Regions from separate parts of the Pseudomonas tremae genome, predicted to be linked through region 3. Evidence: predicted binding sites of a transcription regulator. Region 3 holds the regulator's gene; each other region holds the start of a gene.

Region 1 (10,111 bases), 2.5 Mb from region 3:
ACCAGCAGCCGCAGGTTTGCGGCAATTTCCAAAGGTGTGTTGAGGACCTTGGGGGGCTGCGGAGCATCGTCCGCGCTTGAGCCATTCACGTTCTTGAATCTCCAGGCAAAATACTACGGCAACGCAACAACAGGCATTCTGCCACTACGCACGACACCTTGGTACAGGAAGTTACGCCTGACTCAGAGGGCGGGGTTTTGCTCTAAGCGCAGTTGAACCGCGACTGTCGTAGAGCGTTGGCGTATCGCCGCCGTTCAGTATACGCAGCTGATGGGCAGTGCTGACCTGTTGCAACTGAATAAGACTGCCGTTCCGATCATTCAGAACCTGACATTCATTGATCAACGCGTTCAGTTCGTCGCCCGCCGTCAACAATTGCTCACCGATATCCGACTGGCTGGCCAGTTGCTGGAGACCGTCGCGATTTGCAGGCAGGCCAACACTGGCTAGCAACTGGCTGCGTTTGCGACCATGTTGGTCGAGCAGAATGACCAGCGCCTGTTTCTGCGCCAGTACCTGTTCCATATCGCCCATGTCGCGGCCATGAAGTATCACTGATTCGGCCTGCAACAGCTCAAGTAGCTGACGGCTCGAAGCAATGTCATCGGTGAACATCTGCAGCAAATTAGTGTCTTGCATCGCATGCTCTGGTTTTTAAGCGTCCAGAATATCCAGCGCGAGCCGTGGCTTAGCGTTGGGTTTCGAAATTCAACAGTTTGCTGGCAACACGGTTGCTGTCGACCTTGTAGCTACCGTCTGCGATGGCCTGCTTGAGCTCGGCGACGCGTGCACTGTTGACGGTTGGCAGATCGTTCAGCTTGTCCGTGATGTTGTGCAACTGCTGAGCCTCACTGCTCAAGGAAAACGTTTCCCCGGTGCTCTTGACGCCTGCGGTGGCAGCAGGTGCTAGTGCATCGGTTTTAATGGTTTCTTTATTGGCGCTGGCACGGTTCGTGCTAGAGACAGTTTGTGAATTGTTAAGGCGACTGAAATCTATGACCATGATTGAAAAACCTCTGGGTGTTTGGACGCTTGCCTTGTTTTCGGCCAACCCCAATTAAACTTTAGGCGGATTGTGATAAAGCTTCTCAATAGATGCTTTCCACCGTCGGACATTCTCCGCAGTCTAAAAAAAACCCACCCTTTGCGCCAGCATCAATGCATCACATGGCCACTTCCACCTGACCAGGGCCTGTGACACTGGCTTTTATCACCCGCTGTGAATTGAGGTTCTTCACCCGAATCTGTTCGTTGAAACCGCCGTCGGACATCGCTTCCCCTGGCATCCGCACCGCCAGCGTACCGGTGCGGGCTATGATCACCACTTGATCACCCTTGTGAATCATCTGCGGCTGCTCGAGTGCCACAGGCGTGACGACTTGATCGATAACCATTTGTCGGACAACCTTCTGACCGACTGCCTGATCAAGTGATGCCAGAAATCCCTGCCCCAGGCTGCTCACATCACGCTCGCGCATGGCAACGTCCTGTTCGGTCACGATGGCGTCGCGTTTGAGCGGACGCATGACCGTCACGACGTTGCGAAACAGCTGAACCTGGGCAGGTACGAACACTGTCCACGGCGAGGAGCCTTCACAGCGCACGCGCACTGTTACCCGGCCAACCGGACGCGGGCTCTCCAGGCTGGCTGTCAAATCCTTGTCGCATGCAGCCATCCGCAAACGCGGGTCCAGCTGCTTTACCTGTATGTCATGACGTCCATCAATCTGGTTGGTTGCCAAATAGTCTTCTACTGTGAACTCAAGAAACCCTTGGGTGACGCCGATAAGCTGTTCAGGCAGTGTGAAATTCTCTGCACGGACGAGGTTGCTGGCGCCACAAAGGCACAGCAGAGCGATTGCGCACAGAAGCCTGCGGGTTTCTAATGCGAAGTGTCGAGAAATTGTCGTCTTTGCGTTCATGGAATTACAAATAGCAAAGCCCGTGCCGCTTGTTGATCGAGTGCACGGGTGGCGGTCATTTTGGTTAGGGGGTTCGGCATGGCAGGTGTAATGGATTCAGTAAACCAGCGAACTCAGCTGGTGGGTCAGAATCGCCTGGAGCTGCTCTTGTTTCGTCTCGACGGCAAGCAGCTCTACGGGATTAACGTCTTCAAGGTAAAAGAAGTACTGCAATGCCCCAAACTCACCATCATGCCCAAATCGAGCAAGATCGTCCGGGGCGTCGCCAGCATTCGGGGCGGCACCATTCCGATCATGGATCTGGCAATGGCGACAGGCTCCGCCGGGATGATTTCGCTGGTTAATTCCTTCGTCATCATTACCGAGTACAACACCAAGGTTCAGGGTTTTCTGGTGCATTCCGTTGAACGCATCGTCAATATGAACTGGGAAGAGATCCATCCGCCGCCCAAGGGCACCGGGCGCGATCACTACCTGACGGCCGTGACCCGTGTCGATAATCAGTTGGTGGAAATCATCGACGTCGAGAAAATTCTTGCCGAAGTGGCACCGGTCTCCGAAGAGATTTCGGTGGGTGTCATCGATGCAGACGTCAAGCACAAGGCCGTGTCGATGCGCGTGCTGACGGTCGACGACTCTTCTGTGGCTCGCAAGCAGGTCAGTCGTTGCCTGGAAACTGTCGGGGTGGAAGTGGTAGCACTCAACGACGGTCGTCAGGCGCTGGATTACCTGCTCAAGCTGGTCGCGGAAGGCAAAAAACCGGAAGAAGAGTTTCTGATGATGATCTCCGACATTGAAATGCCGGAGATGGATGGCTATACCCTTACTGCGGCGATACGTAATGACCCGCGCATGCAGAAGATGCACATCACCTTGCACACTTCGTTGTCCGGAGTGTTCAACCAGGCGATGGTCAAGAAGGTTGGCGCTGATGACTTTCTCGCCAAATTCCGGCCTGATGACCTTGCCGCCAGGGTTGTTGCGCGGATCAATGCAGCAGAATAATCAGCCGGGGGCGTCGTCCCCGGTGATTCACATGATTTGAGAGGCGGCACCTTGTCTACGGGTAATTTGGATTTTGATCAGTTCCGGGTATTTCTGGAAAAAGCCTGTGGCATCTTGCTTGGGGAAAACAAGCAGTACCTGGTGTCCAGCCGCCTCAACAAATTGATGGAGCAGCAAGGCATCAAATCGTTGAGCGAGTTGGTCCAGCGTATCCAGACCCAGCCGCGCAGTGGTTTGCGTGAGCAGGTGGTCGATGCGATGACCACCAACGAAACCCTGTGGTTTCGCGATACCTACCCGTTTGAGGTATTGAAGAACAAGGTTCTGCCCGAGCAAATCAAGGCAAGCCCTGGTCAGCGCCTGCGCATATGGTCGGCAGCCTGTTCGTCGGGTCAGGAACCGTATTCGCTGTCGATGTCCATCGATGAGTTCGAACGCGCCAACCCGGGCCAGCTCAAGTCGGGCGCGCAGATTGTTGCAACCGATCTGTCAGGCTTGATGCTCAATAACTGCAAAACCGGCGAATACGACAGCCTGGCGATTGGTCGCGGTCTTTCACCTGATCGTCTGCAGCGTTTTTTTGACGTGAAAAGCCCGGGCCGCTGGGTGGTCAAGGCGCCGATCAAAAGCCGTGTGGAGTTCCGCTCGTTCAACCTGCTCGACAGCTACTCGGCGCTGGGCAAGTTCGACATCGTGTTCTGCCGCAACGTATTGATCTACTTCTCGGCAGAAGTGAAGAAAGACATCCTGCTGCGCATCCACGGCACGCTCAAGCCGGGCGGCTACCTGTTCCTGGGCGCCTCCGAAGCGCTCAACGGTTTGCCGGACCACTACCAGATGGTTCAGTGCAGCCCGGGGATCATCTACAAGGCCAAGTAATAACTGCTGGCTGCTGTTCATAAAGAGACCTTCGGGTCTCTTTTTTTATTCCGCGTCTCAATGTGGTATTGCTGAGGGTGTCATTTAGTCAAACCGTAAAGGAATGAGTTATGCCACACAGCAATATATCCAGCACGCCGCGCCAGCAGTTGACCGAACGCGTCTTGCAGGCCAAGGCAGCCAAGAACCTGACCTGGGCGGCGCTTGCCAATGACACCGGGTTGAGCGTGGTCTACGTCACTGCAGCGCTGCTCGGCCAGCATCCTCTACCGCAAGCGGTAGCCGAGGTGGTCGCCGAGCGTCTCGGGCTGGACAGAGACGCGGTCGCAGAACTGCAAACCATCCCGTTGCGCGGCAATGTCGAAGACGTTTCCAGTGATCCGACAATCTATCGCTTCCACGAAATGGTTCAGGTTTATGGCACCACGCTGAAGGCTTTGGTACACGAGCAGTTCGGCGACGGCATCATCAGCGCAATCAACTTCAAGCTCGACATCAAGAAAGTCGAAGATCCAGAAGGGGGTGAGCGAGCCGTGATAACCCTCGATGGAAAATTCCTGCCCTACAAGCCGTTCTGAGGACGCTGAGATGAGTGATAAAGGAAGACCGCCATTTCCACCCTTTACCCTGGAGACTGCAGTCCAGAAAGTTCGTGGCGCCGAGGATGGCTGGAATTCGCGCGACGCGGCTAAAGTCGCTTTGGCCTACACCGAAGACACCTATTGGCGTAATCGTAGCGAGTTCATCAATGGTCGCGCAGAGGCTCAGGCCTTTCTGGAGCGCAAGTGGCGCAAGGAACTGGACTACCGCTTGATCAAGGAACTCTGGGCATTCACGGATAACCGCATTGCCGTGCGCTATGCCTATGAGTGGCACGACGACTCGGGCAACTGGTTCCGTTCCTACGGTAATGAGAACTGGGAGTTTGCCGCAAATGGCCTCATGCAACGGCGCTTTGCCTGTATCAACGATCTGCCGATTGCTGAGTCCGAGCGCAAATACCATTGGCCGCTGGGGCGGCGACCTGATGATCACCCGGGGTTGAGTGAGCTGGGCCTCTGATTGAGCTGTCTGGCGTACCGTGTACGCCGGCTTTACTGTTGGTGCCCGACTAATCGGGTACAAGCGAAGCGTCGCCCGACGACCTTCGGGGCGACGCTCGCAATGGCGGGCTCGCTTGAAGCGACACACACCATACTGGCAAAAAAACGGCACCCATCTTGCCGCTTTACCCCTCACAGCGGAAATGCCTTGCCGCTTTTCTGGCATTGCCGCCTCCGCGTTGCCTGCAACCCTTGCAATCATTGGCTTTTGCAACATGGCACGCCGATTGCTTTGTCAGTAACAACAGAATCAGGTCAACCGGCAAAGGTTTCCCGAAATGAGCATCAGCTTCGATAAAGCGTTAGGCATACATGAAAAGGCCCTTAACTTCCGGGCTCAGCGGGCAGAGGTGTTGGCCAACAACATTTCCAACGCTGACACTCCGAATTTCAAGGCTCGCGATCTGGAGTTTTCTTCGGTGCTGGCTGCCGAAAACGACAAGGCCCAGAACGGTCATTTCGCGCTGAACAAGACCAACAGCCGTCATATCGAAGCCGAGGGCATGGGGAATGACGATGGCACGCTGATGTATCGCACGCCGTCGCAGCCTTCGCTGGACCAGAACACCGTTGACTCGCAGGTCGAGACGGCCAGTTACACCGAGAACGCCATGGGCTTCCAGGCCAGCTTCACATTGCTCAACAGCAAGTTCAAAGGGCTGGTTGCAGCCCTTCGCGGAGAGTAAATCATGTCACTAGCCAATGTGTTCAACATTGCCGGTAGCGCCATGAGTGCCCAGACCACGCGTCTGAACACCACGGCCAGTAACATCGCCAACGCCGAGACCGTGTCGTCGAGCATGGACCAGACCTACCGCGCCCGTCATCCGGTGTTTGCCACCGTGATGCAGGGTCAGCAATCGACAGGTGGTTCGCTGTTCCAGGATCAGGGTGAGGCGGGGCAGGGTGTTCAGGTCAACGGCATTATCGAAGACAGTTCCAACCTCGAAGCGCGCTACGAGCCCAATCATCCTTCCGCCGACAAGGACGGGTATGTCTATTACCCCAACGTCAATGTCGTGGAAGAAATGGCCGACATGATCTCCGCCAGCCGGTCTTTCCAGACCAACGCCGAAATCATGAACACCGCTAAATCCATGATGCAGAAGGTTCTGACCCTCGGTCAGTGATAGAAGGCGAACGTTATGGCCGTTGATAGCACCTCATCAAACAGCGTTTCATCGACATTTTTGAACACGCTGCAAAACCCGACACCTACCGCGACCAACTCGACCGGTACGCTGGGCAAGGATTCTTTTCTGCAACTGCTGGTTACGCAGATGAAGAACCAGAACCCGCTGGACCCACAGGACAATACCCAGTTTGTGGCTCAGCTGGCCCAGTTCAGCAGCCTTGAAAGCATGCAGAACCTGACCAAGACGGTTGACACGATTGCCGGCAGTTACAAGTCGTCACAGGCCTTACAGGCGTCGTCGCTGGTGGGCCGTTCGGTGATCATCGATTCGGGCAGCACTTCTGTCGATACGAGCAAGGGCCTGACCGGCTCGATCGTGGTTCCGGGCGCCAGCTCGGTGACAACGGTCAAGGTTTACGACGCGCAATCCAATCTGGTCGACAGCGTCGATCTTGGGGCGCAAAAAGCCGGCACTACCAGCTTTGCCTGGGACGGTACGGATTCAAGTGGTACAGCACTTCCATCGGGCACTTACAGCTTCAAGGCCGAGGGCTCGATCGACGGCAAGAACACGCAACTTTCGACTTATCTGCCCGCCACGGTTCACAGCGTCACGCTGGGTGTCAACGGTGCTGAAACAACGCTTAACCTGGCCAGCGGCAGTGTTGCCCTGTCCAAAGTTCAAACCATCGGATTGTAGAGCCGCTACGGCGCAGGAGTGAAACATGTCTTTCAATATCGGCCTTAGTGGGCTCTATGCTGCAAACAAAAGTCTCGACGTTACCGGCAACAACATTGCCAACGTAGCGACTACCGGTTTCAAATCATCGCGTACCGAGTTCGCTGACCAATACGCTCAGTCGATCCGTGGCACGTCGGGCAAGAGCAGTGTCGGCAGCGGTGTTACCACTGCAGCGGTTTCCCAGCAGTTCTCGCAGGGCAGCCTGACCACCGGTACTGCCAACAGCCTGGACCTGGCCATCAACGGCGACGGCTTCTTCATGCTCAGCAATAACGGCGAGAAGCTTTTCACCCGTGCCGGTGCATTTCACACCGACAAGGAAGGCTACGTCGTCAACAGCAGCGGCATGAAGTTGCAGGGTTACAACGTGGACGCCAGTGGTTCGGTGGTAACCGGTGCGCTCAGCGATCTGCGTGTGGACTCGTCCAACCTGGAGCCCAAGGCCACGACCACCATCACCAACTCGGCCAACCTGAACTCGACGACTCCCATGCCGTCCGTTGCGACTTTCGATGCCACTGACACCAAGACCTACAACACCAAATACAGCACGCCTACTTACGACACCCAAGGCAATGCTCATACCCTGGATCAGTATTTCGTCAAGACCGGCACCAACACCTGGTCGATGTATTCCCTGATGGACGGGCGCAGCATTTCCAACCCGGCCAGCACCACGCCGGACAAGAACAACCTGACGTTCAACTCTGCGGGTAATCTGGTCACTGCTGCGCCGGGCACTGTCCCCAGCGACAGCGCCAACATCAAGTTCAATGCCGACGGTACGTTCGCCGTCAACAACTGGGTGCCTGGTGTACAGATCGGTACTGGCAGTTCGGCAACCTGGGCCGCAAACGGGGCAACCGGCGCAGCTTCCATCAAACTGAATATGTCCGACATTACCCAGACTGCTTCGGTTTCTGGTCTGCTCAAGCAGGATCAGGATGGCTACGCCACGGGTCAGCTCAGCGCGATGAACGTTGATTCGACCGGCAACCTGTTTGCAACCTACACCAACGGCAAGTCTCAGGTGATCGGCCAGACGTCGCTGACCAGCTTCGCCAACGTGCAAGGCCTGGCGCAGGCCGGTGGCACCAACTGGCGCGAAACGTTCTCTTCCGGTGTACCGGTAAGTGGCGCTCCGCAGTCCGGTACCCTGGGCTACATCACGGGTCAGGCGCTGGAAGAGTCCAACGTCGACCTGACCGTGGAACTGGTTAACCTGATCAAGGCGCAGAGCAACTATCAGGCTAACGCCAAGACTATCTCCACACAAAGCACTATCATGCAGACTACTATTCAGATGACGTAATCCACGTCATAGCGGTCGGTATTGAAAACCCCTGTAAAAAGGGGTTTTTTTATGCGCGGTCATTAATGAATCCGTCAAGTTCTGACCGTGTTTAAAGTTACGGATGGGTCGTTCAACCTACTTGGAAATGTCCTACGCACGATGGTGTGAGAATAAAACTCCTCTATAAAATGCCTTTGTGGCAAGGGAGTACTCATGTCATTCAACACAGCGATCAGTGGTATTCACGCTGCCAACAAGAGACTGGAGGTAGCAGGCAACAATATCGCCAACGTAGGCACCCTCGGTTTCAAATCCTCTCGTGCGCAATTCTCGGCCTTGTATTCGTCCGCGCAGCTCGGCAATGGAAACAATGCCGTGGGCGATGGTGTGCGACTGGCTGCGGTGCAGCAGAACTTCAATCAGGGTGAAACGGTGATCAGTTCCGGCAATGCGCTGGACATGCGCATTCAGGGTAACGGCTTCTTTGTGGTGAGTGATCAGGGCTCTCTGGCCTATACGCGAGCCGGCGCTTTCCTCAAGGATGCCGCCAATTTTGTGGTCGACAGCGATGGCGGCCGCTTGCAAGGCTATGCGGCGAATGACAAGGGCGAAATAATCAGTGGCATTCGCACGGACTTGCAGATCGACACGTCCAACGTCGCAGCCAGGGCCACGACCAGAGTGTCGGAAAATATCAATCTGGATTCGTCGCTGCCCTCGCTCTCCCGCTTGCCGGTTTTTGATCCTGCCAACCCGGCGACCTACACTCGGGTTGCTGGCCGTACCATTCAGGACGTGGGGATTGTTCCTGTGCAGGCGGCTGATCACGAGCTCAAGCAGTACTTCGTCAAGACCGAAGATAACCAGTGGACGATGCATGTGTTGGTGGATGGGCGCAACCCGCTGGACCCAGACAGTGTGACGCCGCTGCAAGTACGCGTTGAGCTCAAACCCGATGGCTCTCTGTCGTATAGCGATAATAACCAGCACATTCGTAAAATCTCGGACACTGAGTTTGCGTTGCAGGACTGGGTGCCTGCCAGGCAAGTCAATGGCGTGTGGATGGCAAGCGGTTCTCTCAATGGCGGCACTGTTTCGTTGCCGCTGGAAGAGGCTGGAGTAAGTGTTCTCGACCCCGCCGATTCGGTCATGAGTCGTTCTGTTCCGGACTTCGATGCCTCTGATTTGAACACTTACAGCAGGATGTTCGGCAATCAGATTTTTGACAGTCAGGGCAACATGCACGAGTTGAAACAATACTTCGTGAAAGACGGCACCAACAGCTGGCGGATGCACGTACTGATTGATGATCGAAACCCGCAACAACCCGAATCAAAAGCGCCGCTTACGGCCAACATCGTGTTCGATACCCATGGTTCGGTCGTGTCGCTGACCGGCAGCACTGGTCTGGACAGCAGCAAAGGCAACCTGCTGCAGCTTACGGGCTGGTCGCCGGCGATGGTGGCGAGCCCCGGTACCGAGCGCGAGCATTGGGTACCCAACGGGGCGGCTGGCAGCGCCAACGGCATGACCATCGACTTTACCAATCTGCTTCAGCACAACGCCGCCAGCTCGCGCTCGTCTGCCTACGTCGACGGTCATTCGGCAGGTGAACTCAAGAGCCTGGACGTCGGGCGCGACGGCATCTTGCGCGCGGGTTTCACCAACGGCATGAACAAGGATATTGGTCAGGTGATGCTCGCCAGTTTCGCCAACCCTCACGGTTTGCAGCCGCGCAGCGACACACGCTGGGCGGCAACTGCCGATTCCGGAGTGGCCGACTACGACGTGCCGGGCATCGGCACGCTGGGCAGCATCATCAGTGGCGGGCTGGAGGGGTCGAACGTCGTGCTCGCGGATGAGCTGATCGCCCTGATTCAGGCGCAGACGGCCTATCAGGCCAACTCGAAGGCGATATCCACAGAGGTCACGCTGATGCAGACGCTGATTCAATCGACTTGATCAGATCGAACAGTCGGCCTTGATGAAGTGGCCTTTCAGTCGTTTCCAGCCCGGCCCGGGGCTGCTCTG
Region 2 (10,111 bases), 2.5 Mb from region 3:
CTACTGCAATACGAAATTAGTGAAGAGCAACTGTTCGATCACAGTCTTGCCGAGTTCTTTCTGGGCCACTTCCTGAATGCTCGCGGTCGCTTTCTGACGCAGCATTTCCTGACCGATCGGCGACGCCAGCGATTCGAAGGGGATGGCTGCGAACAGCATCACCAGATTATTACGAATCAGAGGCATGTGTACTTTAAGCGCCTCCATGTCGGCAGCATTGCGGCCCAGCATGGTAATGCTGACCTGCATGTAACGCTGACGGCCATTGGCGTTGAAGTTGACCACAAAGGCGGGAGTCATCGGCTCGAACACCGCCACTGGCTTGGCGTTGGCCGCCGCGGCTGCAGCAGCCGGGTCTTCCTTGCTCTCGCTCTTGTGCATGAGGAACCAGGTCGCACCCACCGATAAGCCCACCGCCAGCAACAGCGCCACAACGGCGATTATGATGAGCTTGAGTTTACCTTTGCCTTTGGGTGCGGGATCTTTAACTTCTTCGCTCTGCGCCATGCCAATAATCCGTCACTATTCAAGAGTTTCTTCAATACGTGACAGAGGCAGAGCAAGTGTTATGCCAGAGTTGTGGGAAACGGGAGATGTGCCTGACACGACTGGTTACGCAGCCGGGTCATGCAGCAATAGACAGGACTCCTGCCCCGATGCTCGCAACGGGTACAGGAGTTGAAGGAACATGGATGCAGCAATCAGCCCGGTATCAGGCGTAATAGTCGATCTCGCTGGTGCCGATCACGCGTGCCGCCGGCTGGCTGACAGGTACGGCGGCGTCAATGCCAGCAATATCATCCGATGTATCGCTGGTATTTAGGCCATTTCCACGACCACCACGCTGAGCGCGACTTGCCTGCTCTTGAGCCTGTTGCTGAGCCTGCTGTTGCGATTGATCGGAAACGTTGACGTCGACGTTGCCCAGCCCTTGCTGAACAAATGACTCGCGCAGCTTCGACATCTGGTTTTCCAGCGCGTCACGCACGCCTAGATGAGCGCTCATGAAGGTCACCTGGGTTTGCTGATCCGGCGCCATGTTGATGCGGATATCCAGACGACCAAGCTCGGCAGGCTCAAGCTTGATGTCGGCGGTCTTGAGGTTCTGGCTCGACAGGTACATCACGCGATCGACAATGCCTTCGGTCCAGCCACTTTGATGCATGGCCAGCGGCTGATTCATCAACGGCGCAGCAGGTGCGGCCGCAGTGCGTGCAGGCTGCGCGGCCTGACTGAGGGCAGCCAGACGATCAGCGAAATTGTCTACACGCGTGTCACCGGCAGCCCCTTTGACGTCCTTCAGGCCCTCGCCGATCAGACCGCTGAACGATTTGTCGCTGCTCTCGGTACTGCTTTCATCCGATGGCAGTTGCTCACTCAAAACCGACAGGTTATTGACTAAATTCTGCGTTGGGTCAGCCTCCGCGTTCGAAGGCGTCGCCTTGTTGGCGGCTTGGGCATTCTGCGCGGCCAACTGGGTTTTCGCGGTGGCATTTTCAAGCGCCAACTGCACGGCATCAAGGCCATCCAGCGGGTCGGCATCCGGATTGAACGCGGCTTCGGCTTTTGCAGGAACCGCCGCCTGACCAACTGCCAGCGATGCGATCGCCGGTGTGGCGCTGGCGTCTGGCGTCTGCGGCTTGACTGCCGAAGCAGCTGGCAAGGCAGGCATTTGTGCCGCCATTGCCTGCAAAGCCGGGTCCAGAGCGGGGTCGACAGCTACCTGACCTTCAGCCAGCGCAGGGTCGGCAGATGCCTGTGCCTGAGCATCATCCGGGGCGGTTTCGGACTTGGCGGCGTCGCCATCCGCAGCAGTGGACTTGGCAGGCAAGTCATTGCCGCTATCGGCAACGGTCGACTTGTCAGCGGCATTCGACGGGTCGTTTACCGGCTTGTCCTTACCTGCGGCAACCTTGTCTTTGTCAGGCGCCGACTTGTCACGGCTCTGCTTGACCGGCGCATCGTCACGTGGCGCCACGGTATCCCTGGTCTGCTTTGCATAGACGTTGGAAAAGCTGGAAGCCCCGTCTTTGCTGCTGTCGGCGGATTTGACCGAATTATTGACGGCACCGGACCTGGAGGTCGCAGCGTTCGTGGCCTGAAGAAGGGCATTGGTGGAAAGTGGCATTTCGGTCTCCGCATAAGCAGCTGGTAATCGCCTTACCACCAGAACTTAGCAATATGCGGGCCAACTCGTGAAAGCGGCCAGATCGGCCGAAAGCGGCAGATCAGCTGATGAAAAACTGCCGCTCTGCGTTGAACAGACCACGGATGGTCAGGTACTCGTTATCAATCTTGCCGACCAACTCTGCCAGCCCCAGCGACTGATGCTGACGGGCACGATCTTCAAGCTGTCTGCACAGGTCGGAAAGACGCAACGCACCCATGTTGCTACTGCTGCCTTTGAAGCTGTGGGCCGTGAGGCTAAGCTCCTGCAGGTCCATGTTTCCGGTCTCGACAGCCTGGCGAAGTTGCACAATGCGCTGTTCGGAATCCTTGAGAAACACATCCAGCAATGTCGGATATTCATCCTCCATGACTTCCTGCAGAGCATTCAACACGCTGTAATCCAGATGAATCGACACTTGTTCACTCCTTGATCAAGACTGTGGAACGGATTATGCCACTCCCTCCCAGGTAAATTCCACGCACGCGGTCCTGCCATCCCTGGACCAGTTGGCCTTGTGACTCAACTCGCGCACCAGACGCAGCCCGCGACCGTACAGCTTATCGCTCGCAGGTTTCAACATATGCAGCCGTTCTGCATCAAATCCGTCACCACTGTCTTCGACGCTGAGGGTCAGGCGCCCTCCTTCACCGACAGGTTCAACGTGCAGAGTCATGCGGATGAACCCTGACTCCAGAGCGCCAAGACGCTCGGCCCGCTGCTGATAATAAAGCGCAAAACCCGCCGCATCATGCTTCAGTGCAGAATCCAACCCTAGCACGCCGTGCTCCAGCGCATTGCTGTACAGCTCGCCCAGTACCATATGTAACGCGGCGCCCTGATTGCGCAAACCATGCACTTCAAGCAGCAATTGCAGCACGTAAGGCAGCGGATTGAAACGCCTGAGGGTCGAAGCACGCAGTTCGAAGCTCGATGACCAGTCCAGCGGGCTCGATGCGCCGCTGTCGGAGTACGTCAGGGCAGGCAGGCGGTCAAGCGGCTCTTCGACCGCGCTGATTTCAAGCAGGCTTACATCGTCTCGGGCCTTGCCGCCAAAATCGTTGAGTGCCTGAAGAATTTCCTGGATCAGCAGTTGCGGCTCGCGATTGGCGGACAGCACGCCGCGCAGACGTTGCGCGCCGAATAACTCATCACGGCTGTCGCTGGTGTCGAGCACGCCATCGGACAGCAGGAAGATCCGGTCGCCCGGCGCCAACGGGTAGACCTGGGTGTGCGCGTCGAACGCATCGACACTCAAGACGCCCAGAGGCAGGTGATTCGACGCCAGCGGCACGTGCTCGCCTTCAGTGCCACGCAGCAGATAACCATCCGGCAATCCGCCGTTCCACACCTCGACCTGACGCTGCTGGAGGTTGACGCACAGCAGCGTCGCACAACAGAACATGTCCACCGGCAAAATGCGCTTCAGCTTGGCATTCATCTCACGAAGAATGGCCACCAGACCGTAACCCTTGGCGGTCATGCCATAAAACACCTCGGCCAGCGGCATGGCGCCCACGGCAGCCGGCAGTCCGTGGCCAGTGAAGTCCCCAAGCAACACCTGCATATGACCTGCCGGGGTGTAGGCGGCCAGCATCAGGTCACCGTTGAACAGCGCATAGGGCGACTGCAGGTAGCGGATATTGCCCGCCCCCAGACACCCGGCATGTGCCACCTGATCAAACACGGCTTTGGCGACGCGCTGTTCGTTAAGCAGGTATTCATGATGTCTGGAAATCTGATCACGCTGCTGACGAACAGTCTCGTGCAGTACTCGCAAGCGGTTCATGGCATTGATCTTGGCGGCCAGAACCAGGGGATTGTAAGGCTTTGACATGAAATCATCGCCGCCAGCATCCAGACAGCGCGCCAATGCCTCACCTTCGGTAAGCGAGGTCAGGAAGATGATCGGCACCAGCGACTCGCCTGACAGCGCCTTGATCCGCCGTGCAGCCTCGAAACCGTCCATGACCGGCATCATCGCGTCCATCAGGATCAGATGCGGGCTTTCAGAGGTGAACATCGCCACGGCTTCGACGCCATTGGCAGCACTCAATACCCGGTGCCCCTGACGCGCAACGATGGTCGACAGCAGCAACCGGTCACTGGTGCTGTCGTCGGCAATCAGAATGCAGAGGTTTTTCAAGGAGGACTGCAAAGGTTCAGCCCAGCTGGAACAGCTTCGAGAAGTTTGAAATGGCGAGGATCGTGCAGACATCAGGCGTGCAGTTGATCAGACGCACCACCGCTTTATCGCCACCGGCATGATCACGCAACAGCAACAGCATGCCCAGCGCCGAGCTGTCCAGGTAATGCGTGCCACGCAGGTCCACCACGTAATGCAGGTCCTGCGGACAGTCCTCATAAGCCTCGCGAAATTCCTGATGGGCGGAAAAATCAAAGCGCCCCTCAATGAAAAGGGTCAGTTGTCGACCATCTGCCGAACGTTCGGACGTGACTGTCATGGGAACTCCGAGGTGTTTCATCAACGAGACATTGAGAGCGTAGACCAGACCAACAGAAGGCCAGGTCTGATTAGGTCAAAAATCAGAATGGTTCATGACGCGGCAGTCGCTGCGACAGTTCGTCCAGCAGCTTTTGCTCGCGCTTGTCTTCAAGCTTGCGTGCTTCGTCCATGTACCGCTGCACCAGCTTGCGCAGGCCTTCGACCCGCGCATAGCAGTCCTGCCAGGCCGTACGCGCCCGAGCCAGATTGGCCGTGTGCCATTCGAGGCTTTTATATTGCTGTGCAACCGCGACGTCCAGCTGACTGAGAAAGCGTTGATAGCCCAGCAACCATTGCCCGGAAACCCCGGCACTGCCGCGCTGCAACCATTGCTGCTGATAATCCTGGCGGAACTGGTCCAGCTCCTGCAGTTTGTTGTTGGCCAGGTTGACCTGCCCCTGAAAATGCCCGAGACGCTGAGCCGCCGTTCGCTCGGCAGTCTCGGCCATCTCGACCACAGGCGCCAGGCGCGCCGCTCTACTCTGAGCCATCGCCTATCAGCCGCCAGGTGCCGGGGCAAATATCGATGCAAGCGCTTCGCCACTGCCCTGCATGCTTTCATTCTCGCGCAGCGCCTGGCGCTGATAACGCACCAGCACCGGATGCAACGCGATTGCCATATCGGTTTCGCGGTCGCCACCGGCTACATAGGCGCCCACGCTGATCAGGTCACGGGTCTGCTGATAGCGTGACCACAGTTGCTTGAAGTGTTGCGCCTGGGCCATATGCTCCGGGCTGACCACTGCGGGCATGACCCGGCTGATGGACGCTTCGATGTCGATAGCCGGGTAATGCCCCTCCTCGGCCAGACGCCGGGACAGCACGATGTGGCCGTCGAGCACGCCTCGTGCGGAGTCGGCAATCGGGTCTTGCTGGTCATCGCCTTCCGACAGCACGGTATAAAAAGCGGTAATCGAACCACCGCCCTTTTCGGCATTACCGGCGCGCTCGACCAGTTTTGGCAGGCGGGCGAACACCGACGGCGGATAACCCTTGGTGGCCGGAGGCTCGCCAATTGCCAAGGCAATCTCCCGCTGAGCCTGAGCAAAACGGGTCAGGGAATCCATCAGCAACAGGACGTTCTTACCCTTGTCGCGAAAATATTCGGCAATTCGCGTGCAATACATGGCCGCACGCAGGCGCATAAGCGGCGCATCATCGGCTGGCGAGGCAACCACCACCGAACGCTTCAGGCCCTCTTCGCCGAGAATGTGCTCGATGAACTCCTTGACCTCCCGGCCCCGCTCGCCGATCAGGCCGACGACGATAATGTCCGCTTCGGTAAAGCGCGTCATCATGCCGAGCAGCACACTCTTGCCCACACCCGTACCCGCAAACAGGCCAAGACGCTGGCCACGCCCGACTGTCAATAAACCGTTGATGCAGCGAATGCCGACATCCAGCGGCTGACTGATCGGGTCGCGCTTGAGCGGGTTGATCGTCGGGCCGTCCATCGGCACCCAGTCCTCGGCCTTGATCGGCGAGCGCCCATCCAGCGGACGACCGGCGCCGTCAAGCACCCGCCCCAGCATGCTCATGCCCATCGGCAGACGTCCGGTGTCAGCCAGGGGCACAACCCGCGCACCCGGTGCGATGCCTGCCACACTGCCTACCGGCATCAGAAACACCTTGCCACCGGAAAACCCCATCACCTCGGCTTCGACTTCCACCGGGTGATGGCTGTCGTCGTTGATGACCATGCAGCGACTGCCCATTGCCGCGCGCATGCCTTCAGCCTCCAGCGTCAGGCCGACCATGCGCAGCAGGCGCCCTTCGACCACAGGCTGGGCAGGCAGGCTGATCGACTCGGCGTAGGTGCCGAGTCGCTTGCCGAAGCTGGTGCGATCAAGGCGCATCGAGTGTGTCCGCGTCAGGTTCTACAGCACCACCGGAGGCTTTTACCGGCGCGGCGTCCAGATCGACATTCAGGTCTGCCGCAGCCGGATGAGTGATCTGCTCGTGCAACTGATCATGCATCCTGGAAATCGCCAGCGCGATGCGCGTTTCGACGCTGGCGTCGATGCGGCTGTGCTCGGTTTCGATCCGGCAACCGCCGGGCAGCAGGTCTTCGTCTTCGACGATTTTCCAGGCCTCCTCATGGCGCTCGCGCATCGCTTTGACCAGCAGGAAATCCTGGGGGTTGATAAAGATACGCAGGTTCTGAGCACCCATCGGCAACAGCTTCAACGCATCACGCAACACCGTGGCGATCTGCCCGGAATCGGTCACCAGCTCGCGCTGAATGACCTTGCGCGCGATGTGCTCGACCAGATGGACAACGGCTTTTTCGATCTGCGTATCCTGCTCGGCGATAGGCTCCAGCAAATGCCCCATCAACTGTTCAAGGCTGGCGATTTTAGCCGCCAATGCAACCTCAGCCTCTTGCCGAACCTTGAGCTGGGTGCTGTGAAAGCCTTCTTTTTCGCCGGTGGCAAAGCCTTCGTTCCAGGCCTCCTGGCGAATGCTCTCCAGCTCTTCGAGGGTCAGCGGCTGAACTTCGTCCAGCGGCACCTCTTCCATCTCGAGCGGTTCGTCGGCAGGCTCCGGTTCGGGTTCAGGCTCGGGTTCCACATGCGGGTCGAAGCTGGGTAACGCCCAGATATCGAGCGTCCCGGCGTCCTTGGCGCGAATGAGGTCGCTGGCCAATTCTTTATTGGGAGTGGACATGAGTCAGCTGAATCCTTAGATCATTTCCTCGCCGCCTTTGCCACCGAGTACGATCTCGCCGGCCTCGGCCATACGACGCGCGATGGTGAGGATTTCTTTCTGGGCAGTTTCCACATCGCTGACACGTACCGGACCCTTGGCTTCCAGGTCGTCGCGCAGCAGTTCGGCGGCACGCTTGGACATGTTCTTGAAAATCTTTTCCTTGATCGCTTCGTCCGAGCCCTTGAGCGCCAGTACCAGCACGTCCGAGGATACTTCGCGCAACAGCGCCTGGATACCACGGTCGTCGACATCGGAAAGGTTGTTGAAGACAAACATGAGGTCTTCGATCTGCACCGACAGGTCTTCGTCGACCTCGCGGATCGAGTCCATGAGTGCGCCTTCGATAGAACTGTCGAGGAAGTTCATGATGTCTGCCGCACGCTTGATACCACCCAGCGTGGTACGCGACGTGTTGGCATTACCAGAGAACTGCTTCTCGAGAATCTGGTTGAGTTCTTTCAGCGCGGCAGGCTGCACCGTGTTGAGCGAGGACACTCGCAGGATGATGTCCAGACGGACTTTGTGGTCGAAGTGCCCGAGCACTTCACCAGCCTGGTCGGCATCCAGATACGCCACCACAATGGCTTGAATCTGCGGGTGCTCGAAACGGATCACGTCGGCCACCGCGCGCGGCTCCATCCACTTGAGGCTGTCCAGACCGCTGGTATTGCCACCCAGCAGGATACGATCAATAAGACCGTTAGCCTTGTCTTCACCCAATGCCTGGGTCAGCATTTTGCGGATATAACCATCGGAACCGACGCCGAGACTGGTCTGATCGCCGACGATGTCGACAAACTCGCTCATCACCTCTTCGACCTGCTCGCGATGCACGTTGCGCATCTGAGCCATGGCTACGCCCACTTTCTGGACTTCTTTGGGGCCCATGTGCCGCAGCACCTGAGCCGCGTCAGTTTCACCCAGAGAGAGTAACAATACTGCCGCTTTTTCAACTTTCGAGAGTTTGGCTACCATGGCTCGTTCATTCATCAGTGTTGATCCACTCTTTCACAACCTGAGCCACACGGCCAGGATCCTCAGCCACCAAACTCTTGATTGCATTCAGCTGTGCGTCATAACCCTCGGTAGGGCTAGGCAGCAAGATACTCTGCGGTCCACCCAGGCTCACGCGGTCGTTGGACAGCTCGCCGTCCAGCCCGCCCATGCCACCGAGCTCGACATCGCCACCGCCGAAAGCGGCCAGTTGCTTGCTTTTGCCGTTGGTGATGTTGTTCAGCACAGGGCGCAGTACGCCGAAGACCAGGATCAGGATGAAAATCACACCCACGGCCTGCTTGACGAGGTCCCAGAACCAGGGCTGCGAGTAGAACGATGCCTCGGGCAAGACTTCTGCACGCTCGCTGGAAAACGGCACGTTGATCACGCTGACGCTGTCACCGCGGCTGGCGTCGAAACCGACAGCATCCTGCACAAGACGCGTAAAGCGGGCCAGATCTGCGGCGCTCCACGGCGCCCGGCTGACTTCACCGTTGGCAGCATTGGTCTTGACCATGTCGTCGACCACCACAGCAACCGACAAGCGCGTCAAGCGACCCTGCTGTTGCTTGGTGTGACTGATCGACCGGTCCAGTTCGAAGTTCTTGGTCGACTGCACACGCTTGTCAGCTGGAAACGGCGCCAGTGCAGGCTGACCGGTGGCCGGGTCCATGATCTGCTGACCATTGGCATCCAGCAGCGGCTGGCCCGGGGCAATAGGACCAGCAGCACCTGCGCCACCTGCTCCGGCAGTCTGCGGAGCCGTCGCAGGGCCGGGCGGCTGATTGCTCAATGCACCCGGAACCCCGCCCGAGCCTGAACTGCTGGAGCGTTGTTCGTTGACCGACTGCTCGCTGCGCAGGGCAGGCTGATCAGGGTTGAAGCTTTCTGCGGTCGATTCGACAGCACTGAAATCCACCACCGCCGACACTTCGGCCTTGTAGCGATCATTGCCCAGAATCGGCTGCAATATGTTCTGCACGCGCTGGGTCAGCATGCCTTCCATGCGACGGCTGTAATCAAACTGTTTGCCAGCCATGGTCAGCTCGGAGTTTTCCGCCTGGTCAGACAGCAAAGTGCCCTTCTGATCCACAACGGTGATCTGCGACTTGCTCAACTCAGGGACGCTGGTGGCAACCAGGTTGATAATGGCCAGAACCTGACTCGGCTCCAGCGAACGACCGGCATACAGCTCGACCAGTACCGAAGCGCTGGGCTTGCGGTCGTCACGAACAAACACCGAGCTCTTCGGGATTGCCAGGTGGACACGGGCAGCCTTGACGTTGTTCAGGGCCGAGATGGTCCGGGCCAGTTCGCCCTCCAGCCCGCGACGATAGCGCGTGGCTTCCATGAACTGACTGGTGCCCAGCCCCTGATCCTTGTCGAGGATCTCGAAACCGATATTGGCGTCGTTCTGTACCACGCCTGCCTGGGCCAGCTGAATGCGCGCACGCTGCACGTCATCGGATTTCACCAGCAGAGCCCCGGAGTTGGGCTCGACGGTGTAATTGATGTTCGCCGCCGTCAGGGTTTCCATGATCTGCTTGCTGTCCAGACCTGCCAGACTGCCATACAGCGGACGATAGTCAGGCTGCTGCGACCAGAGAACCACGGCAAAGCCGATGGCCACGCTCGCTGCCAGACCGACCATAAGGCCGACCTGACGCAGCATGGTCATTTCGGAAAGATTTTCCAGAAAAGACAAACCGAACAACGGTTTCTTATCGGAAGCG
Region 3 (10,111 bases):
CGCTCGGGCGCAACTGAGCGCCCATCAGGCGCAGCAAGGTAGTCTTGCCACAGCCAGACGGCCCCATTATTCCCGTGACCTTGCCGCGTGGAATACGAATATCGACGTCATTAAAAATGGTGCGCGTACCGCGTTTGAAAGACACACCTTTCAACTCGACCGCATAGGCGTCATCAGAACTCATCTAAACTCCTTGCGATACAGCATCCGCCCTCGGCCACTGAACAGTGGCGGCAGACAAGCTGCCCAGGCAGTCCGAACAAGCCGCGAACTATATCACCGCAGCCAACCGCCCCCAAGAAGAGAACCGACCGGTTCAGGTATTCGCTAAAATATTCTGTACCACAATGTTATGGTCACAGGCTTGAATACAGACCCGCAGTCGCGTAGGAAATTCGTTTAAAAACAACACAACGACGATCAGACGTGAGGGAATCGTTCATTACCGCTATAATCGCCGCCTTTCAGCAGGCTGACCCTTTCCAGACATGAACCAATCCAGTGATCTGATCCACTCGGCGCAACGCACCATTCGTCTCGAGATAGAAGCCATGCAAGGCTTGCTTGAGCGCCTGGACGGGGATTTCGTGCGAGCGTGCGAAATGATCCTGGCCAGCAAAGGGCGGGTTGTGGTGGTCGGCATGGGCAAGTCCGGACACGTTGGCAACAAGATCGCAGCCACACTGGCAAGCACCGGCACCACGTCTTTTTTCGTGCATCCGGCCGAAGCCAGTCACGGCGACATGGGCATGATCACCCGCGATGACATCATTCTGGCGCTGTCCAACTCCGGCAGCACCAACGAGATCGTAACCCTGCTGCCTCTCATCAAACGGTTGGGCATCAAGATGATCAGCCTGACCGGCGACCCCGATTCGATTCTGGCCAAGGCCGCAGACATCAACCTGAATGCCCACGTGGCGCATGAGGCCTGCCCGCTCAACCTTGCGCCGACTTCTTCTACCACCGCCGCACTGGTCATGGGCGACGCCCTGGCTGTGGCGCTGCTCGACGCACGAGGCTTTACTGCCGAAGACTTCGCGTTCTCTCATCCGGGTGGCGCACTTGGCCGACGCCTGCTGCTCAAGGTCGAGAACGTCATGCACTCCGGTGACGCGCTGCCCAGCGTCCAGCGCGGCACCCTGCTCAGGGACGCGCTGCTGGAAATGACCCGCAAAGGCCTGGGCATGACTGCCATTCTGGAAGCCGACGGCACCCTCGCCGGCATATTCACGGACGGCGACCTGCGCAGAACGCTGGACCGCCCTGTCGATATCCGCCAGACCACCATCGATGACGTCATGACGGTTCACGGCAAGACCGTGCACGCAGAGATGCTTGCCGCCGAAGCACTTAAAATCATGGAAGACCACAAGATCGGCGCTCTGGTTGTCGTAGACCGGAACGACCGGCCTGTGGGCGCATTCAACCTGCAGGATCTCTTGCGCGCAGGCGTCATGTAATGGATACCGAAACGATGACACAGGATCTCATGCAACGCGGCAAGGCTATCAAGCTGGCCGTTTTCGACGTCGACGGCGTACTGACTGACGGTCGTCTTTACTTCCTGGAAGATGGCAGCGAAATAAAGACTTTCAGCACACTGGACGGCCAGGGCATAAAAATGCTGATAGCCTCGGGCGTTACTACTGCCATTATCAGCGGCCGTAAAACGTTGATCGTCGAGCGCCGCGCGAAGAGCCTGGGCATCGCGCACCTGTTTCAAGGGCGTGAAGACAAGCTGGTGGTACTGGATCAATTGCTGGCCGAGTTGAAACTTGATTACGAACAAGTCGCCTATCTGGGCGATGATCTGCCAGACTTGCCAGTCATTCGACGCGTCGGTCTGGGCATGGCCGTCGCCAACGCGGCAGGTTTTGTACGCGAGCATGCACACGGGATAACCAAAGCGCGAGGCGGCGAAGGCGCTGCACGCGAATTCTGCGAACTGATTCTGAGTGCGCAAGGCAACCTTGAAGCGGCTCACTCCGCCTATTTATAGAAGCCATTATGTTCACTAAAAAAATTCGGAAGTTCCTGCTTTTCGGGGTACTGGCAGTACTGCTGGCAGCTGTCGGCTACTGGAACGTCAGCCCGGAAAGCTTCATGGATCAACCTGCAGGGTCGGCTGACGACACCGCCATCGACTACTATGCAATCAATACACGCAGCGTGCAGTACTTGCCCGACGGCACACTTCAGTACGACATGACCTCCGACAAGGTAGAGCATGTAAAGGCCACGGACGTGAGCCTGCTGACAATGCCGAATCTGCATATGTACCGTGGTGGCGAGTTCCCTTGGCACGTGCAGAGCAAAAGAGGCGAAGTTTCATCGGCCGGCGATCAGGTCGAACTGATGGACGCCGTTCGTGTGGAGCGCACCGATGAAAAACAACGTACGACCATTATCACCAGTAGTCGCATGACCGTATTCCCTCAGAAGCAATATGCGGAGACCGACCAAGACGTTAGAATCGACGGCGCGGGCGGTGTCACTACGGCCAAGGGAATGAAAGCGTATTTGAAAGACAGCAGGATGGACCTGCTCTCCAACGTAAGAGGACAGTATGAGTCTCGTTAAAACTCTTCCTTTATTGCTCGGCCTGGGCGCAGCACTGGGAAGCGCGAGCGCCTGGTCCCTGCCAACTGACCGCGATCAGCCGATCCACATCCAGTCGGACGATGCCCAGCTCGATGACAAGAAAGGCGTTGCGACCTACAAGGGCAATGTCATCATCACCCAGGGCTCGATGAAAGTGACCGGCAACACGGTAACGATCACACGTAATGCCCAGGGCGAAGTCGACGTTTTCACCTCGGTCGGCAACCTGGCCTATTACGAGCAGAAGCCTGCGCCGGACAAGCCGATCGTGCAGGCGTATGCCGTCACTATTCAGTATTACGCCGGGCAGGACCGCATTGTCCTGATCGACAAGGCCAAGGTTATCAATGACGGCAATACCTCCGAAGGCGAGAAGATCGTCTACGACACGGTCAGGCAGGTTGTCACTGCTGGCCGCGCCAATGGTGGCACCAAGCTGACCACACCACGTCCGCGTATCGACATGGTCATCCAGCCCAAAAAGAAAACCGATCAACCTCAGAAGGCCCAGTAATGGCGACGCTCAAAGCCCAGCATCTGGCTAAAAGCTATAAGGGCCGACAGGTCGTGCGCGATGTGAGCATCTCCATCGACAGCGGCCAGATCGTCGGTCTACTAGGCCCCAACGGCGCCGGCAAGACCACCTGCTTCTATATGATCGTCGGCCTGGTGCGGGCTGATCAGGGTCGAGTACTGATTGATGATCTGGATGTCAGCCATCAACCCATGCACGGTCGCGCCCGCGCAGGTATCGGCTACTTGCCCCAGGAAGCATCGATCTTCCGCAAGCTGTCCGTGTCCGACAACATCATGGCGATCCTCGAGACCCGCAAGGAACTCGATGCCGGAGCCCGCCGCAAGGAGCTGGAAAGCCTCTTGCAAGAGTTCCACATTACCCACATCCGCGACAATCTGGGCATGAGCCTTTCGGGTGGCGAGCGTCGCCGCGTCGAAATCGCCCGCGCTCTGGCCACTGCGCCGAAATTCATCCTGCTGGATGAACCGTTTGCAGGCGTCGACCCGATTTCGGTGGGCGACATCAAGCAGATCATTCACCACCTCAAGGCCAAGGGTATCGGCGTACTGATCACTGACCACAACGTTCGGGAAACCCTGGACATCTGCGAAACTGCCTACATCGTCAATGACGGACAGCTGATTGCAGAAGGTGATTCAGAGACCATTCTCGCGAATCAGCTGGTGAAGGAAGTCTACCTCGGTCACGAATTCCGCCTCTGATCGACTGCCGCCGGCACATCGCGGCAGTGGAAGCCCGGGCAGCGTATTGACATTATTTTATTTGTCATAACGCTCTAGGCAAAGGTACAGGTTTCAGGCATATAATTTGCTTAATGATGGCGCTCCGGCGCCTGTAGTAGATGGCGCGTGTGCGCCGGCGAATAAGGTGTTTAGCCCCTGCCATGAAACCATCGCTAGTCTTGAGAATGGGCCAGCAGCTGACGATGACACCGCAGCTGCAACAGGCAATCCGCTTACTTCAGCTTTCCACTCTGGACCTCCAGCAGGAGATTCAAGAGGCGCTGGAGTCAAACCCTATGCTTGAGCGGCAGGAAGAAGGCGACGACTTCGACAACTCCGACCCGCTTGCCGACAACATCGAACAAAAGCCCAACCCAGATGTTCAAGAACCCACCTATCAGGAATCCGCGCCTACCGTGGACAACCTGGAGGACGGCGAGTGGAGCGAGCGCATCCCGAACGAATTGCCGGTCGATACGGCATGGGAAGACGTTTACCAGACCAGTGCCAGCAGCTTGCCAAGCAATGACGATGACGAGTGGGACTTCACCACCCGGACCTCGGTAGGCGAAAGCCTGCAAAGCCACCTGCTATGGCAACTGAACGTTGCGCCGATGTCAGACAAGGACCGCCTGGTAGCCGTTACGCTGATCGACTGCATTAACAACCAGGGTTATCTGGACGAGACACTCGAAGAAATCCTCGAGTCCTTCGATCCTGAGCTGGATATCGAACTCGACGAAATAGAAGCCGTTCTGCATCGCATCCAGCAGTTCGAGCCGGCAGGCATAGGGGCGCGCAACCTGAGCGAATGCCTGCTGCTGCAGCTGCGCCAGCTTCCGGCCAAAACCCCGTGGCTGACCGAAGCGCAACGTCTGGTTACCGACTACATCGACCTGCTCGGGAGCCGCGACTACGGGCAGTTGATGCGCCGCATGAAGCTCAAGGAAGATGAACTGCGTCAGGTCATCGAATTGATCCAGAGCCTCAATCCACGCCCTGGTTCGCAAATCGAGTCTACGGAAGCCGAATACGTCATTCCCGATGTAATCGTGCGAAAAGACAACGAGCGCTGGCTGGTCGAACTCAATCAGGAATCCGTACCGCGCCTGCGCGTCAACCCGCAATACGCCGGCTTCGTGCGTCGCGCCGATACCAGCGCCGACAACACCTTCATGCGCAACCAGTTGCAGGAAGCCCGCTGGTTCATCAAGAGCCTGCAAAGCCGCAACGAAACCCTGATGAAAGTGGCCACCCAGATCGTCGAGCATCAGCGAGGCTTTCTCGAGTACGGCGACGAGGCCATGAAACCGCTGGTCCTGCATGACATTGCCGAGGCAGTGGGCATGCACGAGTCGACCATCTCGCGGGTGACGACGCAAAAGTTCATGCACACCCCACGCGGTATTTACGAGCTGAAATACTTCTTCTCGAGCCATGTGAGCACCTCCGAAGGCGGCGAATGCTCGTCTACGGCGATCCGCGCGATCATCAAAAAACTGGTCGCTGCGGAAAATCAGAAAAAGCCGTTGAGTGATAGCAAGATCGCTGGTTTACTGGAGGCACAAGGCATTCAAGTAGCCCGTCGCACAGTCGCCAAATACCGCGAGTCACTCGGGATAGCGCCTTCCAGTGAGCGTAAGCGATTGATGTGATGCAGGCCGAGCCACAGCGTCCCGGTGACAGGCATCACGCCTGTCGCTTTATGCACTGGCAAAGGAGAAACTGTATGCAAGTCAACATCAGTGGACACCAACTGGAAGTGACCAAACCCCTTCGCGAATACATTGAGCTCAAGCTCAGGAAGCTCGAGGGGCATTTTGACAAGATTACGAACGTGCAGGTCACGATGGCGGTCGAGAAGCTAAAGCAAAAGATCGAAGCCACGCTGCATATCCACGGTGGAGAGGTCGTTGCCAATGCTCAACATGACGATATGTATGCAGCTATCGACCTGCTCACTGACAAGCTCGACAGACAATTGCTCAAGCATAAGGAAAAGCAGCAAAGCATCCTCAAAGGTGCGGCCGCTCGCTAACGCCCATTTAAATGATCCGAATTGAAAATATCCTGACCGCCGGCCGTTCACTTGTGAACGCGCCGGGCGGCAGTAAAAAGTCTGTACTCCAGGAAATCGCCAACCTGATCGGTCGCGAAGTCCCGACGATAGATACGGACACCGTATTTACCAGTCTCGTGGCTCGCGAAAAGTTGGGATCGACCGGTTTCGGCAATGGCATAGCCATCCCTCATTGCCGCCTTGCCGCCTGCGAGCAGCCTGTAAGTGCCGTGATTCACCTCGCCAACCCGATTGATTTTGACGCCATCGATGGTGCGCCGGTAGACCTGCTGTTTGTATTGCTGGTGCCACAAGCCGCTACCGATGAGCACCTGGAGTTGCTGCGCCAGATCGCCAGCATGCTCGACGATAAAGATGTGCGTAAGCGCTTGCGCAGTGCCACCAGTAACGAAGCGCTTTATCAAGTGGTGCTGGACGTACAGAACGGAAAGACCTGACCATGCGCATGATCATCGTCAGTGGCCGCTCGGGCTCGGGCAAAAGTACCGCGCTGGATGTTCTTGAAGACAGTGGCTTCTACTGCGTCGACAACCTTCCGGCCGGCCTGCTGCCAGAGCTGGCAGAGCGCGCGCTGATCAATACCGAGCTGGCCGAGCCGTTGCTGGCGGTTTCAATTGATGCACGCAACCTGCCAAGCCACCTGACCCGCTTTCCGCAAATGCTCGATGAAGTGCGCGCGCGCAATATCCAGTGTGACGTGCTGTACCTCGATGCGGACGAAGCAACGCTGCTCAAGCGCTTTTCGGAAACCCGTCGTCGCCATCCGCTGAGTACGGCAGATCGTTCACTGGCCGAAGCGATACGCGACGAGACCACCCTGCTCGGCCCGATCATCGACCTGGCCGACCTGAAGATCAACACCACTCACCTGAACCTCTACCAGCTGCGCGATGCGCTCAAACTGCGCTTGCTGAACAAGCCTGAGCCAGGCACCGCCTTCCTGATCGAGTCTTTCGGGTTCAAGCGTGGCATGCCTGTTGACGCAGATCTGGTTTTCGACGTGCGCTGTCTGCCCAACCCCTACTGGAAGCCCGAGCTACGCGACCATTCAGGCCTTGAGCAGCCGGTCATCGACTATTTGTCAGTGCAGCCCGATGTAGAAGAAATGTTTCAGGATATCTTCTCCTACCTCAATAAATGGTTGCCACGGTTCGCTGCCAGTAATCGTTCATACGTTACTATTGCCATCGGCTGCACCGGCGGGCATCACCGCTCCGTCTACCTGACAGAAAGGCTTGGTCAGGTCTTGCAACAATCACTCAAGAATGTTCAGGTTCGCCACCGCGACCTTAGCTGAAAGGATTTTCTCTGCGATGCCCGCCCGTCAAATCACCATTATCAACAAACTGGGTCTGCACGCCCGTGCCGCCGCCAAATTCGTGGGTGTCGCAGGCAAGTTTCCCTGCAAGATCAGAGTCGGCCGCGCGCCGGAAAGCATGGTCGACGGGAAAAGCATCATGGCGGTGATGATGCTCGCAGCGGGCAAAGGCACCGAGATCCATCTGCACACCGAAGGCGAGTTTGAACAGGAAGCGCTGGACGGGCTGGTAGAGCTGATTGATAACAAGTTCGACGAGGGCGAATAAGCCCTCGTACCAGGTACGTCACGCTGATGCTCGATGCATCACCCGCAACACTGCACCTGCAACCAGCTCAGGCCCTGCCCTGCCAGCAGCGCCATTCCCGCCATAAACAGAAGCGCCCCGACAACAAGACGCAACCGCCTCACACGGCTGATAGTAAGCACTTCAGAGCGCACGTGCAGACTCGCCTGATTTGACAGTCAGGCCAGTGCGGCTTCATAGCGTCGGGCAACTTCGTTCCAGTTGATCACGTTGTAAAACGCGTTGATGTATTCGGGCCGACGGTTTTGATACCGCAGGTAGTAGGCATGCTCCCATACGTCCAGGCCTAGAATCGGCGTATTGCCGTTCATCAACGGACTGTCCTGATTGCCGCTGCTTTCAACGACCAGCTTTTTGTCCGGGGTGACACTCAGCCAGGCCCAGCCGCTGCCAAAACGCGTCAATGCCGCCTTGGTGAAAGCTTCCTTGAAACGCTCGAAGCCGCCCAGCTGCTCATCGATTGCAGCCGCGATAGCGCCTTGGGGCAAGCCACCGCCGCCGGGCACCATCACTTCCCAGAACAGCGAATGGTTGGCATGGCCGCCGCCCTGATTGATAACCGCAGGGCGCAGGTTCTCAGGCAGTTGGCTGACGCTGGCCACCAGCTTTTCGACGGACCAGTCGGCAAACTCGGTTCCTTCGACCGCTGCGTTGAGGTTGGTGATGTAGGTCTGGTGATGCTTGGTGTAGTGAATTTCCATGGTTTGCGCATCGATATGCGGCTCGAGTGCATCGTAGGCGTAAGGCAGTGCTGGCAAGGTGTAGGACATATCAATGTGCTCCGTGGAAAAGGCCTGAGGAGGCCGTGGAATCGTGCTGTAGCGACGACCTGAGGCGCTCGCCGTTGCAGTTCAGCAGTCGATGGGTACGCGGATATTCGCCATGTTCACTGATGAAGCTCAGCAGCTCTGCATAGGTTTTGCTGCTGTGGCGCAGTGCAGCCTGGCGCAGGGACGGTGGCAGACGTGGGTTCTGCATGGTCTGCAACAAATGCTGATGGATCGCACAGAGGTACTCCGCGCTCTCCTCCGGCTGACCGAGACTGAGGTGCAGGTCCGCCAGGTTGTGATGGGAGATCACGCAGGCGGCAACGGCTTCGTCGACATCCTTCCAGCGTTCGAACAGCACTTGCGCCAGGGCCAGCGCCTGAAGGTACAACTCACGCGCCTCGACCCACTCACCAAGACTGAAACAGCGATTGGCCTGTTCAATGGTGCGTTTCCAATGCTGCATGACATACCTCCAGAGGCGCTGGCTGAGCGGATCAAATGACACAGGCAGCCAAAATACACCTTCAAATGATACTCATTATTAAATGAGATTCTGACTCAACACAAGCCTGCCGATGAGATTGATTCTTGAACGGGGTAACACAAGAGCGATCAGTCACTCATGAGTTCTGATCATGGAAGGATGATGCGAAGGGAGTGCGGCGGGGATCGTTCAAAAACTGCATGCCAATGCAGCGCATTGGCATGAGGAGTCGCTCAATTGGTGCCGGGGGTTCAGCTTCCCGCCACCATCATCCGTTCGATCAGTACCGAGCCTGTACGGATGTTGCTGCGTAATTCAAGGTCGCTGCCGACGGCGACGATCTGCTTGAACATGTCACGCATATTGCCAGCAATGGTCACTTCCTGAACCGGGAACTGGATCTCGCCGTTTTCGACCCAGAAACCTGCAGCCCCGCGAGAGTAGTCACCAGTCACCATGTTCAGGCCACTGCCCATCAGCTCGGTGACCAGCAGGCCACGCCCCATGCGTCGGATCAGCGCGTCCTGATCTTCTGTGCCGTGAGTGACGAACAGGTTGTGGACGCCCCCCGCATTGGCGGTACTCGGCATGCCCAGCTTGCGGCCGGAATAGGTGCTCAATATGTAGGAAACCAGGTCGCCGTTCTCGACAAACGGCTTGGCATAGGTCGCCAGACCGTCGCTGTCGAACGCCGAGCTGCCCATGGCGTGCATCAGGTGCGGACGCTCGTCGATGGTCATCCACTCAGGGAAAAGCCGTTGGCCCAGCGAACCTTCGAGGAACGATGATTTACGGTACAGGTTGCCGCCGGAAATCGCGCCGAGAAAACTGCCGAACAGGCCACCCGCCAGCTCGGCAGCGAACAGCACTGGCACTTCACAGGTTGGCACAGGACGCGCGCCCAGACGGCTCGCCGCACGCAGTGCAGCCTTGCGACCGATGCTCTGCGCGTCGGCCAATAACTGGCCCTTGCGATTGACGTCATACCAGTAGTCGCGCTGCATCTGGCCGTCGCCCTCGGCGATCATCACGCAACTGAGGCTGTGCCGGGTCGACGCATAGCCGCCGACAAAGCCATTGCTGTTGCCGTATACACGACAGCCCTGATGCGTGTTGAGCGTGGTGCCGTCCGCATTCTTGATGCGGCTGTCGGCGTCGAACGCAGCCGCTTCACAGGTCAGCGCCTGTTCGATGGCCTGTTCGGGGGTGATGTCCCAGGCATGATACAAATCGAAATCCATGACTTCCTTGGCCATCAACGCCGCATCGGCCAGACCGGAGCTTTCGT

Evidence for each region. Region 3 encodes sigma-54, which starts transcription at its own class of promoters, with help from an activator protein. Its sites were predicted from a motif close to ANTGGCATNNANNTTGCTNT; they were not measured.
Region 1: flgB (flagellar basal body rod protein FlgB) is a predicted target of sigma-54. The motif match lies at 5,124-5,143, and genes of this name have one in related genera.
Region 2: I9H09_RS08695 (flagellar hook-length control protein FliK) is a predicted target of sigma-54. The motif match lies at 2,174-2,193, and genes of this name have one in related genera.

Annotation. Positions count from the first base shown of each region.
Region 1 is NZ_CP066270.1:1,834,284-1,844,394, forward strand. It holds gene I9H09_RS08490 (flagellar brake protein) at 1-89, opposite strand, end outside; gene I9H09_RS08495 (flagella synthesis protein FlgN) at 172-639, opposite strand; gene flgM (flagellar biosynthesis anti-sigma factor FlgM) at 689-1,003, opposite strand; gene flgA (flagellar basal body P-ring formation chaperone FlgA) at 1,164-1,922, opposite strand; gene I9H09_RS08510 (chemotaxis protein CheV) at 2,001-2,927, shown strand; gene cheR (protein-glutamate O-methyltransferase CheR) at 2,979-3,806, shown strand; gene cynS (cyanase) at 3,917-4,384, shown strand; gene I9H09_RS08525 (nuclear transport factor 2 family protein) at 4,395-4,868, shown strand; gene flgB (flagellar basal body rod protein FlgB) at 5,188-5,595, shown strand; gene flgC (flagellar basal body rod protein FlgC) at 5,599-6,039, shown strand; gene flgD (flagellar hook assembly protein FlgD) at 6,055-6,744, shown strand; gene flgE (flagellar hook protein FlgE) at 6,770-8,098, shown strand; gene I9H09_RS08550 (flagellar hook-basal body complex protein) at 8,294-10,042, shown strand; gene I9H09_RS08555 (hypothetical protein) at 10,043-10,111, opposite strand, start outside.
Region 2 is NZ_CP066270.1:1,870,192-1,880,302, reverse strand. It holds gene fliL (flagellar basal body-associated protein FliL) at 1-507, opposite strand; gene I9H09_RS08695 (flagellar hook-length control protein FliK) at 713-2,128, opposite strand; gene I9H09_RS08690 (Hpt domain-containing protein) at 2,229-2,585, opposite strand; gene I9H09_RS08685 (ATP-binding SpoIIE family protein phosphatase) at 2,619-4,325, opposite strand; gene I9H09_RS08680 (STAS domain-containing protein) at 4,330-4,632, opposite strand; gene fliJ (flagellar export protein FliJ) at 4,715-5,164, opposite strand; gene fliI (flagellar protein export ATPase FliI) at 5,171-6,529, opposite strand; gene fliH (flagellar assembly protein FliH) at 6,519-7,340, opposite strand; gene fliG (flagellar motor switch protein FliG) at 7,356-8,372, opposite strand; gene fliF (flagellar basal-body MS-ring/collar protein FliF) at 8,365-10,111, opposite strand, start outside.
Region 3 is NZ_CP066270.1:4,326,726-4,336,836, forward strand. It holds gene I9H09_RS19565 (ATP-binding cassette domain-containing protein) at 1-184, opposite strand, end outside; gene I9H09_RS19570 (KpsF/GutQ family sugar-phosphate isomerase) at 489-1,463, shown strand; gene I9H09_RS19575 (KdsC family phosphatase) at 1,463-2,002, shown strand; gene lptC (LPS export ABC transporter periplasmic protein LptC) at 2,011-2,583, shown strand; gene lptA (lipopolysaccharide transport periplasmic protein LptA) at 2,570-3,118, shown strand; gene lptB (LPS export ABC transporter ATP-binding protein) at 3,118-3,843, shown strand; gene I9H09_RS19595 (RNA polymerase factor sigma-54) at 4,026-5,519, shown strand; gene hpf (ribosome hibernation-promoting factor, HPF/YfiA family) at 5,594-5,902, shown strand; gene ptsN (PTS IIA-like nitrogen regulatory protein PtsN) at 5,914-6,381, shown strand; gene rapZ (RNase adapter RapZ) at 6,384-7,241, shown strand; gene I9H09_RS19615 (HPr family phosphocarrier protein) at 7,258-7,530, shown strand; gene I9H09_RS19620 (superoxide dismutase) at 7,728-8,339, opposite strand; gene I9H09_RS19625 (DUF2753 family protein) at 8,341-8,802, opposite strand; gene pmbA (metalloprotease PmbA) at 9,075-10,111, opposite strand, start outside.